DNA from 2 places in the Priestia aryabhattai genome. Region 2 is predicted to be linked to the other one. Evidence: predicted binding sites of a transcription regulator. Region 2 holds the regulator's gene; the other holds the start of a gene.
What was found. The regulator Rex, encoded in region 2, represses fermentation and respiration genes when NADH is low (regulators of the CRP and FNR family bind a similar motif). The targets are predictions, from matches to a motif close to TTGTGAAATATTTCACAA.
Positions count from the first base shown of each region.

Region 1: the regulator Rex is predicted to act here: its motif matches at 2,775-2,792, upstream of M3225_RS10945 (DUF1641 domain-containing protein).

Region 1 is NZ_JAMBOQ010000002.1:791,298-796,579, forward strand. It holds gene M3225_RS10930 (NAD-dependent malic enzyme) at 1-17, shown strand, start outside; gene M3225_RS10935 (AEC family transporter) at 30-986, shown strand; gene M3225_RS10940 (NAD(P)/FAD-dependent oxidoreductase) at 1,032-2,210, opposite strand; gene M3225_RS10945 (DUF1641 domain-containing protein) at 2,244-2,696, opposite strand; gene M3225_RS10950 (hypothetical protein) at 3,127-3,543, shown strand; gene M3225_RS10955 (ammonium transporter) at 3,540-4,823, shown strand; gene M3225_RS10960 (IDEAL domain-containing protein) at 4,958-5,155, shown strand.
Region 2 is NZ_JAMBOQ010000019.1:3,338-8,619, reverse strand. It holds gene M3225_RS28215 (CPBP family intramembrane glutamic endopeptidase) at 20-748, shown strand; gene M3225_RS28210 (YdiK family protein) at 745-972, shown strand; gene tatC (twin-arginine translocase subunit TatC) at 998-1,753, opposite strand; gene tatA (twin-arginine translocase TatA/TatE family subunit) at 1,769-1,954, opposite strand; gene M3225_RS28195 (redox-sensing transcriptional repressor Rex) at 2,008-2,646, opposite strand; gene M3225_RS28190 (ABC-F family ATP-binding cassette domain-containing protein) at 3,105-5,039, shown strand.

The DNA of each region.
Region 1 (5,282 bases), on a different contig from region 2:
AGGCAAGAAATGAATGAGGTGAATGATAAATGAGCATAGGTCAAATTTTTCTCATTCTCGCGCCTATCTTTTTTGTCATTTTGCTTGGTTATTTAGCAGGGCATTTTAAAAAATTTGATAAACAAACGTCTAAGGGGCTCAACACATTAGTAACGAAGTTTGCGCTCCCTGCACACTTATTTGTAGGTGTGACGACAACGCCAAGAAAAACACTCATAGACGAATGGCCGTTTTTAGTTGCGCTGATTTTAGGAATCGTCGGGTTTTATCTCATTATATTGCTCATCGTGAAGTATGCAGGGAAGTATACGTTAACTTCTTCTTCTATGTTTGCACTAAACTCAGCTCAGCCAACGTTTGCTTTTATGGGCATTCCGGTACTTGGAGGTTTGTTCGGTGCAGGTGCAGTAGCGATTCCAATTGCAATAACAGGAATCGTGGTGAACGCGATTTTAGATCCGTTGGCAACGATTTTGGGAACTGTTGGACAACGGGGGCGAAAGGAAGGGGAAGAGAAAACAAGTTTATTCAAAGTAACGGTTCATTCTATTTTGCATGGTTTATCTGAGCCTTTGGCATGTGTACCGTTAATTGGAGTGATTTTAACGCTTTGCGGCTTTCAGTCACCTAAACTTTTACAGGATATGCTTGATCAAATCGGAAGTATTACATCGGGAGCGGCTTTGTTTGCAGTAGGAGTAACGATTGGAATTGGTAAAATTAACTTCAGTAAAGGCGCGCTTGGGATCGCTGTCTTAAAAGTAGCAGTTCAACCCATCGTTATGCTCGGAATTGCAGTATGGATAGGATTGTCTTCAGATGAAGTGACAAAAGCTATTTTATTGGTAGCTTTTCCCGGGTCTGCTGTAGCTGCTATGATTGCTTTGCGGTTTGAAAGCTTGGAAAACGAAACGGCATCTGCTTTTGTCATTAGTGCTATTTTATCGTTGGTTACGCTGCCGCTTCTTATTTCTTGGCTTATGTAAATAAAAAAACGAAAGAGGAGAATTCCTCTTTCGTTTTAAGATGGATTAATAAGCTAAGGCAAATAATCCTTTGATATGAGATAAGTAGCGAACGTTACTTGCTTCTTTCATAAGTGATGCTGGTAAACCTTTTAATTGCGTTTTGTTTCCGCCGATTGTACCAATTGCATCTTTGCGTCCAAGACTTCCTAGTGTACCAGAGAAGACAGGAACGAATGATTCCATTGCTCCGCCGCGAATAGCTACTGCTAAGTTCACGCCTACAACTTCACCCATTTGCCAAGCTAATTGAGCAGTAGGTGGGTAAGGGCGACCTTCTGGACCCATTACAACTGCTGAGTCACCAGCAAGGAATACATCTTTATGAGATGTAGATTGTAAGAATTCATTTACAAGTGCACGACCGCGGTTTACTTCGATACCTGAGTTAGCAACTACAGAGTTACCTTGAACTCCGCCAGTCCATACCATTGTTTTTGTTTCAATTTTGCTGCCGTCTTTAAGTTCAACAGTTGTAGCATCCATTTTTGTTACAGGTGTACCAGTAACGAATGTAACGCCACGTTTTGTTAAGCTTGATTGAGCGCGCTCTACTAATTCAGCAGGGAAGCCTGGAAGAACTGTAGGAGCTGCTTCTACACAGTATAGAGAAATTTCTTTTGGATCAACACCGTGTTTTAGACATAGGCTTGGCATTAAGTCAGCGTATTCACCAACAAGTTCAATACCTGTTAATCCGCCGCCGCCAACTACGATTGTACCGTCAGCTTTATTTTTTGTTTTGCTGTATTCAGCGATACAAGTTTCTACGTGTGCACGTAAACGGTTTGCATCATTTACTGATTTAAGAACGAAGCTGTGCTCTTCTAAACCAGGGATACCAAAGTAAGCAGTTTCACTACCTAAAGCTGTAACAAGGTAGTCGTAGCTTAATTTTGTACCATCTTCAAGAGATACTTCACGTTGATCTGGTGAAATTTCTTTTACCGTTGCAATTTTTAAATCAACGTTGTAGTTTTTAAGTAATTTATCAAGTGGTAAAGCTACCGCTTGTTCAGAAACGCCGCCTACAGCTAGACGGTGTAATTCTGTAATGATTTGGTGAGTAGCAAAACGGTTCACTACTGTAATTTTTGCTTCATCCGCACTTAAGTGTTGGCGAGCTGTCATTGCAGTTAATAAACCACCGTAACCGCCGCCTAAAATTAAAATATGTTTTGACATAGTCGATCCTCCGTCCACACTTTTTAATGAAAATTATTTTTGTTTTTCGTTTGTAATGTCTAAATACGCTTGTGCAAAGCGGAATAGTTTTTGAGCTTGTGGATCTTTAAGCATGCGTAATAAACCGAATAAACCGATTGAATTAGAAGCATTTGCTTCTGCACGATCGTTTGCTTCGATTGCAGTAGCTGCAAGACCTTTTACTGTTCCTTCTACCGGCTCGATAAATTCTTTTACTCCACCAAGTAGATCTTCTTTTAATACGTCGTCAGTTAATAATGATTGCGCAACGTCGTAAGTTTTTGTAAGCACCGTTACCATTTCAGATAATTTTGGTAAATTATCTACAAGAACAGTAAGAGCTTCTTGTACTTCAGGCTTTAACAATTGATCTAACACATCCGCTTGACCTTTGTTAACTGCCGCTTCTGTTTGTACAGCAGCATTTTCCTCTGCAGCTGATTTTTGAATAGTTGATTGAGACATGAAAAGTCCTCCTTTGCTGGATACTGTTGCATATGTAGTTCCTAGTTATCTGCTAGACTTCTAAACTACATTGTGAAGTTGTGAAATCTTGCACATAATTCTATTTTAATTTTAATACGAGATAAAATCAACTCATTTCGTTGAAAAAATAGAGTGAAAAACCTCGTAACCCTTTGTTTAATAAAAGTTTATAAAAAATAACGCGAATAATTGCCTAGGTAAATAAAATTAAAATAGGGAACTAACATAATTCCTCTTCCTACGATAAAACAAATAACGTCATATTTCAACACATACGAACTTAATATTCTATAAGTATTAAAAAGATAGGGCGCATTTACTATTTAAAGAGTTTTCAAAAAATTACATTGACTTACTAGAGTGTTCTACATATAATCTAAATATAACATCTTATGTAAGGAGATATAACATGGTTATAGTGGATGAACTTTATCATAATGTGGTCATTACATTGCCTCAATTAAAATTAATTGAATTTATAATGAAGTTAAAAGAAGCTAAAGCACAAGAGATAGAAGATATAAAGACAAAAATTAGTAAATATGAAGAGAAGAAACGTGCTGAAGAAGCTTGGTATCAATCACTATCACCGTTTCGTAAATTTTTTACCGGGCGGCCTTTAAGTCAGCACCAAGCGGTCGAATATATGGTATACGTAAAGGAACGCTTTAAAAAGATTGATCACCTTAAAGCGCAAATGCGAGAACTTCATGACGTACTCGAACTAATAAAAGCAGAAAATGAAGAAACAAGTGAAATTACGCTTTCACCTGCTATTGTACAAGAAATAAAACGACTAAAAAACGGTGGAGGCGTGGCTATATGAGCGTTAATGAACTAAGTTTAGGTATAAATACGACGTGGGTCGTGTTAACAGCCGCGATGATTTTGTTAATGGAAGGCGGCTTTGCCTTGCTAGAGGCAGGATTTGTCCGCTATAAAAATAGCGTGAATATTATTATGAAAGTATTCGCTGATATTACAATAGGAACGCTTTGTTTCTATTTAATTGGTTTTGGATTAATGTACGGAGACGATTTAGGTGGAATTGTCGGTAAAAGCGGCTTTGCGCTATCAGGAAATTTATCGCATCTTGACATTCCGATTGGGCTTGAAACGTTTTGGCTGTTTCAATGTGCTTTTGTTATTGCTGTCATCTCGATTGTTTCTGGAGCGGTAGCAGAACGAATTAATTTTCGTGCATACCTTTTATATGCAATTTTAATGACTACATTTATTTATCCTATAGCCGGCCACTGGATTTGGGGAGGCGGATGGATTAGTAAGTTAGGAATGCTTGATTTTGCCGGTTCGGCAGTTATCCATGCTCTAGGCGGTTTTTCAGCTTTAGCAGCTGCGATAATGATTGGACCAAGAAAAGGAAAATTTACGAAAAATGGAATTAGCTCCGTTTCTCTTCCAAGCAATCTGCCGCTTGCATCAGTGGGTGCTTTTTTATTATGGTTTGGATGGTTCGGGTTTAATGCAGGAAGTACGTTAAGTGCCACCGACGTTAGAATTGGTCACATTGCTGTTGTCACAATGCTATCAGCAGCATCAGGCGGAGCAGCTACTTTATTTTATACCTTATTTCGCTACAACCGTTCAGATGCACCTTCTGTGATAAATGGCTCGCTTGCCGGACTGGTGGGCATTACGGCGGGGTGTGCTTTTGTTAATACACCATCTGCTATTTTTATTGGAGCTGTATCTGGCTTATTAATGATGGCAGCTACAAACTGGCTCGAAGCGCGTCAAATTGATGATCCTGTAGGAGCTTTTCCTGTACACGCTGCTTCGGGAATATGGGGAACGTTGGCTGTGGGCTTGTTTTCTACAGACGGCGGTGTGTTTACAGGAGGAGGATGGACGTTACTTGGTGTTCAACTTCTTGGATTAATCGCTCTATGCGTTTGGGGATTTGTTACAACGTGGATAGGGTTAAAGGTTATTTCCTTTGTGGTTCCGCTTCGATCTACTGAAGAAGAAGAAGAAGTGGGCTTAGATATCAGCTATCATGGTATCATGGCAGCTCATCAAGCTCCTGAATTTATTGAATATGAAAACTACTATGCGGAAGTGAAAGAAAAAACCGCAGATTCTTAATAAAAGGCCGCGCTTTATGAGAAAAGGGCGGCCTTTTTACGTGGAAAAAAATAGATTTAAAATACTCGGTTTAAATGATTGAAAAGTCAGAATATTTGTGTTATATTATAAAAAAGCCAAGGAGTTGATTTCTTATGAAAAAGAATTTACTTAATTCACCGCAAAAATCCAACGGAAAGGTGCTTGATGCATTATTCGCTGAGATGATTTTAGACAAGGCGATTGCAGAATTTCGTAAAGCACAGCTAAAAGAAGAAATCGACCGCACGCTATTAATGAAAAATAAAGAAGAGTTTTTAAAACTCTCATCAGAACTTAAACAAATTTCCTAATTACTTACTATACTTCACACACCATCTATTTTAGATGGTGTGTTTTATTTTTGAGAACTACTAAAATGGATTAATTGGTAATAATTATGAGTATTTACCTATTCAAAACTTTATTTAAATTAATTGT
Region 2 (5,282 bases):
TTTAAAGGAGTATAGAAGATTGGAAAAACGTTATTGGTATGTTATCCTCACCTACATCCTTATGCAGTTTTCAGGAGTTGTTGGTATACCGCTGTTAAAGTTAACAGGAATGTTTGATCAATATCCAGTTCGGACAGCGAATGTCATGCTTTTGACTTATTGGACCATCATTAGCTTTATCCTTGGTTTACTTATTGTCTTACTGCTGCTGCGCCGTGACATGTCCATGCGTATTGAACATGCTGGAAAAACGATTGCTGTTGTCTGGTCAGTCCTTGGTGTGTTTCTGGCTATGGCTGGTCAAGCTGTAGCAGGTATGGTTGAGCACGCTCTTGGCATTACTCAAGTATCTGAAAACACACAAAATATTGTTAATCTTGTTAAAGCAACACCTTTCCTAATTGTGGTTACCTCTGTTATTGGACCAATTCTAGAAGAGATTATTTTCCGAAAAATTATTTTCGGCTCTCTTCACAAACGATACAATTTCTTTATCTCTGCATTTATTAGTTCCCTTATTTTCGCTGCGGTACACTGGGATTTCAAACATTTACTCGTGTATACAGCCATGGGATTTGTATTTGCATTCCTTTATGCAAGAACGAAACTAATTGTTGTACCTATTATTGCTCATGTGTTGATGAACACAATCGTAATTTTATCTCAAACTGTCTTTTTAGATAAAATTACAGAAATGCAAAAACAAGCAGAACAAATGCAGTTTATTTTTGGAGGCATGTTTTTATGAAGAATATCCCTTTAACACGAGGGTTTATTTATATTATTATGGGGATTTTATTTACCTACCTGGCTATTCAAAATGCTCAGGAAACCGTTTGGAATTTCCCCACAATCTTATTTGCACTCGTAGCCGCATTCGATTTCAGATTTGCCGTTCGCATCTTTATCTTGCACTATAAAATTAAAAAGTTGCAGCAGCAATATAAAAACCAAGATGATTCATCTAAATAAAAAAACCACTGTTTCAGTGGTTTTTTTACATACTTACATCTTCTCGTTCCTGCTCTGCCCTTGCCTTTAGCACTTTGCGATACGAAATGCGGGAAATAATGATGCTAATTTCATACAAAATTAAGAGCGGCACTGTCACCATCATATGCGAAAGCAATTCCGGTGGTGTAATGAGCGCAGCAATAACTAGCAGTACAAAATAGGCATACTTTCGAATTTGAGATAAAAACATAGGTGTTATAATTCCTAATCGCGTCAAAAACATAACGACGACAGGAAGCTGAAACAACAAGCCAAATGGCAGTGTAAGCTGCATTAAAAAAGAAAAGTATTCATTAATGCCAATCACTTGGTTTACATTCAGCTCATCAGAAACGCGCGTCATAAAATCGACGACAAATGGAAACAACACAAAATAAGAAAAAGAGACGCCGCCAATAAAGAGAAAAATGGAAACAGGAATATATCCAAGCGTTACCTTACGCTCTTTTTCATATAAACCAGGACTAATAAATGCCCAAAGTTGATACAGTGCAACAGGAGCTGCAAGTACACAGCCGATAATAACAGCAAATTGCATATAAATCTTGACTGGATCTGTTAACCTAAATGCATTCATCGTTAAATTTTTTGCCTCATCAGCATGCTGTAAATAGACAATTACCTTATCCGCTATGAAAAAGCCGACGACTGTGGCAATGACAAAGAAAAATAAAACAATTAAAATGCGTTTTCGCAGCTCTCCTATATGATCATATATTGACATTTCTTGTTCGGTCATAATATGATCACCCTTTTACTCTTTGTCATCTACTTGACGTTGTTTATCTTTTTCACAATCCTCGGACACACCGCTAGCGGCATGCTTAAACTCTCTAAGCGTTTGGCCCACTGATCTTCCTAGCTCCGGTAACCGTTTCGGTCCAAAAATCAGCAGTGCTACAATAGCAATAATAATCCAACTGCCTACTCCAATCCCCATATTCCCACTCTCCTTATTAATTTAGACTTAAGGAAATCGTAACACAGTCCATCCTATTCAACAGGATAATTTTTCAAAAAATAGACAAGCGACTGTAATTCCACAGCAAGATCAATATGATGCAGTCGAATCTCATCGGGTACGTTTAAGCGTGCAGGAGTGAAGTTTAAAATTCCTTTAATTCCACAGTTCACTAAACGATCGGTAATTTGCTGAGCAACAGTCGCAGGCACGGTTAAAATCGCTACTGAGATATCATCACTCATGTAATCTTCTAATTGGTCAAGATGATAGACCGGCACGTCGCCTACTTTCGTACCGACTTTATCTTCTATCACATCAAAAGCGCACTCAATTTTCGTGTTATTATTTTTAATAAAATTATAATTTAAAAAGGCTGTTCCTAGATTCCCTACACCAATCAATGCTACTTTTGTTACTTCGTCTTGGTCTAACGTTTTACGAAAAAATGTAAGTAAATAATTCACATTATAGCCGTATCCTTTTTTTCCTAATGCACCAAAGTAAGAAAAGTCCCGACGAATAGTAGCAGAATCAACTTTCACTGCTTCACTTAATTCCGCTGACGACACACGTTGTTTACCAGAAGCATGCAAATTTTTTATAAAACGATAATAAAGCGGCAATCGTTTAGCCGTTGCTTGTGGTATTTTTAATTGTTCAGTGTTCACGTTGTACCCCCTCAGTTCATGTATGTCATTACTAATATTTTCAAGTTATATTGCATTACCTTTCACAAAGCATCGAACGCTTTGAGGTAGCGCTTCCAATTCTCTCTCTTTTCTCTTGTTATATATATACTCCGTTTCACACCTTGATGGCTTTTGTCTATCCAGCACTACTTAAAGTCGGTAGCTAGAACCAAGCAATTAGCCCTTCAAAGGAGCCGTTTGTTAGTCATGACGGATTTTCTACATCAATCATATATAAGCTCAGAGATGCACTTATCTCTTATTTTAACATAGTATCCTGTATAAAATGTGCAGGTAAACTCATTTTATTTCATGAATCAAAACATTCTCTTCATCATTTGTTCTTGTCTCTCTACAAATTACAAACGCTTGTAGTAAGAACTTGTAGTTAAAAATATGTTAAAATACACTATGGATATACTACTAGAGGTGAAAAAATGATTATTCTACAATTGAACGGTATTACAAAATACTATGGAGCAGAACCCATTTTATCGAATATAAAGTTAGAAGTACAATCAAAAGACCGCATTGCCCTAGTGGGACGAAACGGTGCTGGTAAATCAACTTTATTAAAAATTATTGCTGAGCAACTTTCTTATGACAGCGGAGAAATTATTAAACCTAAAGGTGTTTCCATTGATTATATGGGACAAGATACAGTTCTTGAGTCAACACTCTCCATATGGGAAGAAATGATGACTGTCTTTGCTCCGTTAAAGAAGATGGAAAAAGAATTACGTACGCTTGAAACGAAGATGGGTGATCCAGACATTTTTAATGATTCAGTTCAATACGAAAAACTAACCAAAGAGTACGATCAGCTTCAAGTAACGTTTAAAGATTTAGGCGGCTATCAATATGAAGCGGATACAAGATCTATTCTTCACGGTTTCCGTTTTTCAAACTTTGACTATAGCACCCCTATTTCTTCCTTGAGCGGTGGACAAAAAACACGCTTGGCTCTTGCAAAACTGCTTTTAACAAAGCCTGATTTGCTTATTTTGGATGAGCCTACCAACCACTTAGATATTGAAACTTTAGCATGGCTGGAGCAGTTTCTGCAAGGGTATGAAGGAGCTATTTTAATCGTTTCACACGATCGTTACTTCCTTGATAAAGTCGTAAATCAAGTGTATGAAGTCATACAAAAAACAACGGTGAAGTACACGGGCAACTACTCTAAATACCTTGTACAAAAAGCAGAGCGATATGAAAAAGAATTGCGTCAGTACGAAAAGCAGCAGGATGAGGTCGCAAAACTGAATGATTTTATTCAGCGAAACATCGCCCGCGCATCGACTACAAAACGTGCGCAAAGCAGACGTAAACAGCTCGATCGAATGGAGTTAATAAATCGACCCAACGAAGGTGAAAAATCAGCTAGTTTTTCGTTTGAAATTGAGCGTCAAAGCGGAAATGAAGTCTTAAATCTCGAAAACGTGTCCATAGGATATGATGAACACAAATATGTCGTCCAGCAGGCAAACCTTCGCATTAAAAAAGGAGAAAGCCTTGCGTTGGTTGGTCCTAATGGAGTTGGAAAATCTACTTTATTAAAAGGTATTGTGGATAAACTCAGCTTCAAGACTGGAATCATTTCCTTTGGCTCAAATGTAATGGTTGGTTATTACGACCAAGAGCAAGCTAATTTAACGTCTAATAAAACCGTTTTAAATGAACTTTGGGATGACTACCCAGCCAAACCTGAAAAAGAAATTCGTACAGCGCTTGGAAATTTTCTGTTTTCAGGTGATGATGTACTGAAAATCGTTTCGACGCTTAGCGGTGGTGAAAAAGCACGTTTGGCTCTTGCGAAGCTTATGCTGCAAAAAGCTAATTTCTTAATTTTAGATGAACCTACTAACCATCTTGATTTAGATAGCAAACAAGTACTCGAGAATGCGTTAATTGATTACCCAGGGACTCTATTATTTGTTTCACATGACCGCTACTTTATTAATCGTATTGCAAACAAAATAGCAGAGCTATCTCCTGAAGGAGTAGAAGAATTTCTTGGAGATTATGACTATTATGTAGAAAAGAAAGCAGAAATAGAGGAAATCAAAGAATTAGAAAAGCTAAAAGCAAACGAAGAACGTACGGTAAAAGTAGATAAACAGTCCTATAAACAAGATAAAGAACAAAAGAAATTGATGAGGCAGCGAACGCGCCGCATTGAAGAAATTGAAACTGAAATAAACAAATTAGAAGCCGCACAAGCGGAGAATGAAGAGCTTCTTTGTGCCCCTGAAATTTATCAAAACCACCAAGAAGTATCAAGATTAAACGGTGAAAATGAAAAAATTTCTTCACAGTTATCCACATTAATGGAAGAGTGGGAAGAACTACAGCTGCTTCTAGAAGAATAGCCTATATTTTTTCGTATCTATTCATGCTATTTACTTGTTCATGCGCTTTAGGACAAGCTTTATCCACTCTGTGAATAAATAGTGTATATCTGTCTGATTTTCATAATTAAAACTTGTTGATAACGGGTCCGTGTACTAAGTACACGGACTTTTCCACATAATTATCCACAGCCAATTCTAAATTTATTGAATATTGTGGATAAATCATTTTTTATCCACAAAAAAAGACGAATGAGAAATAAA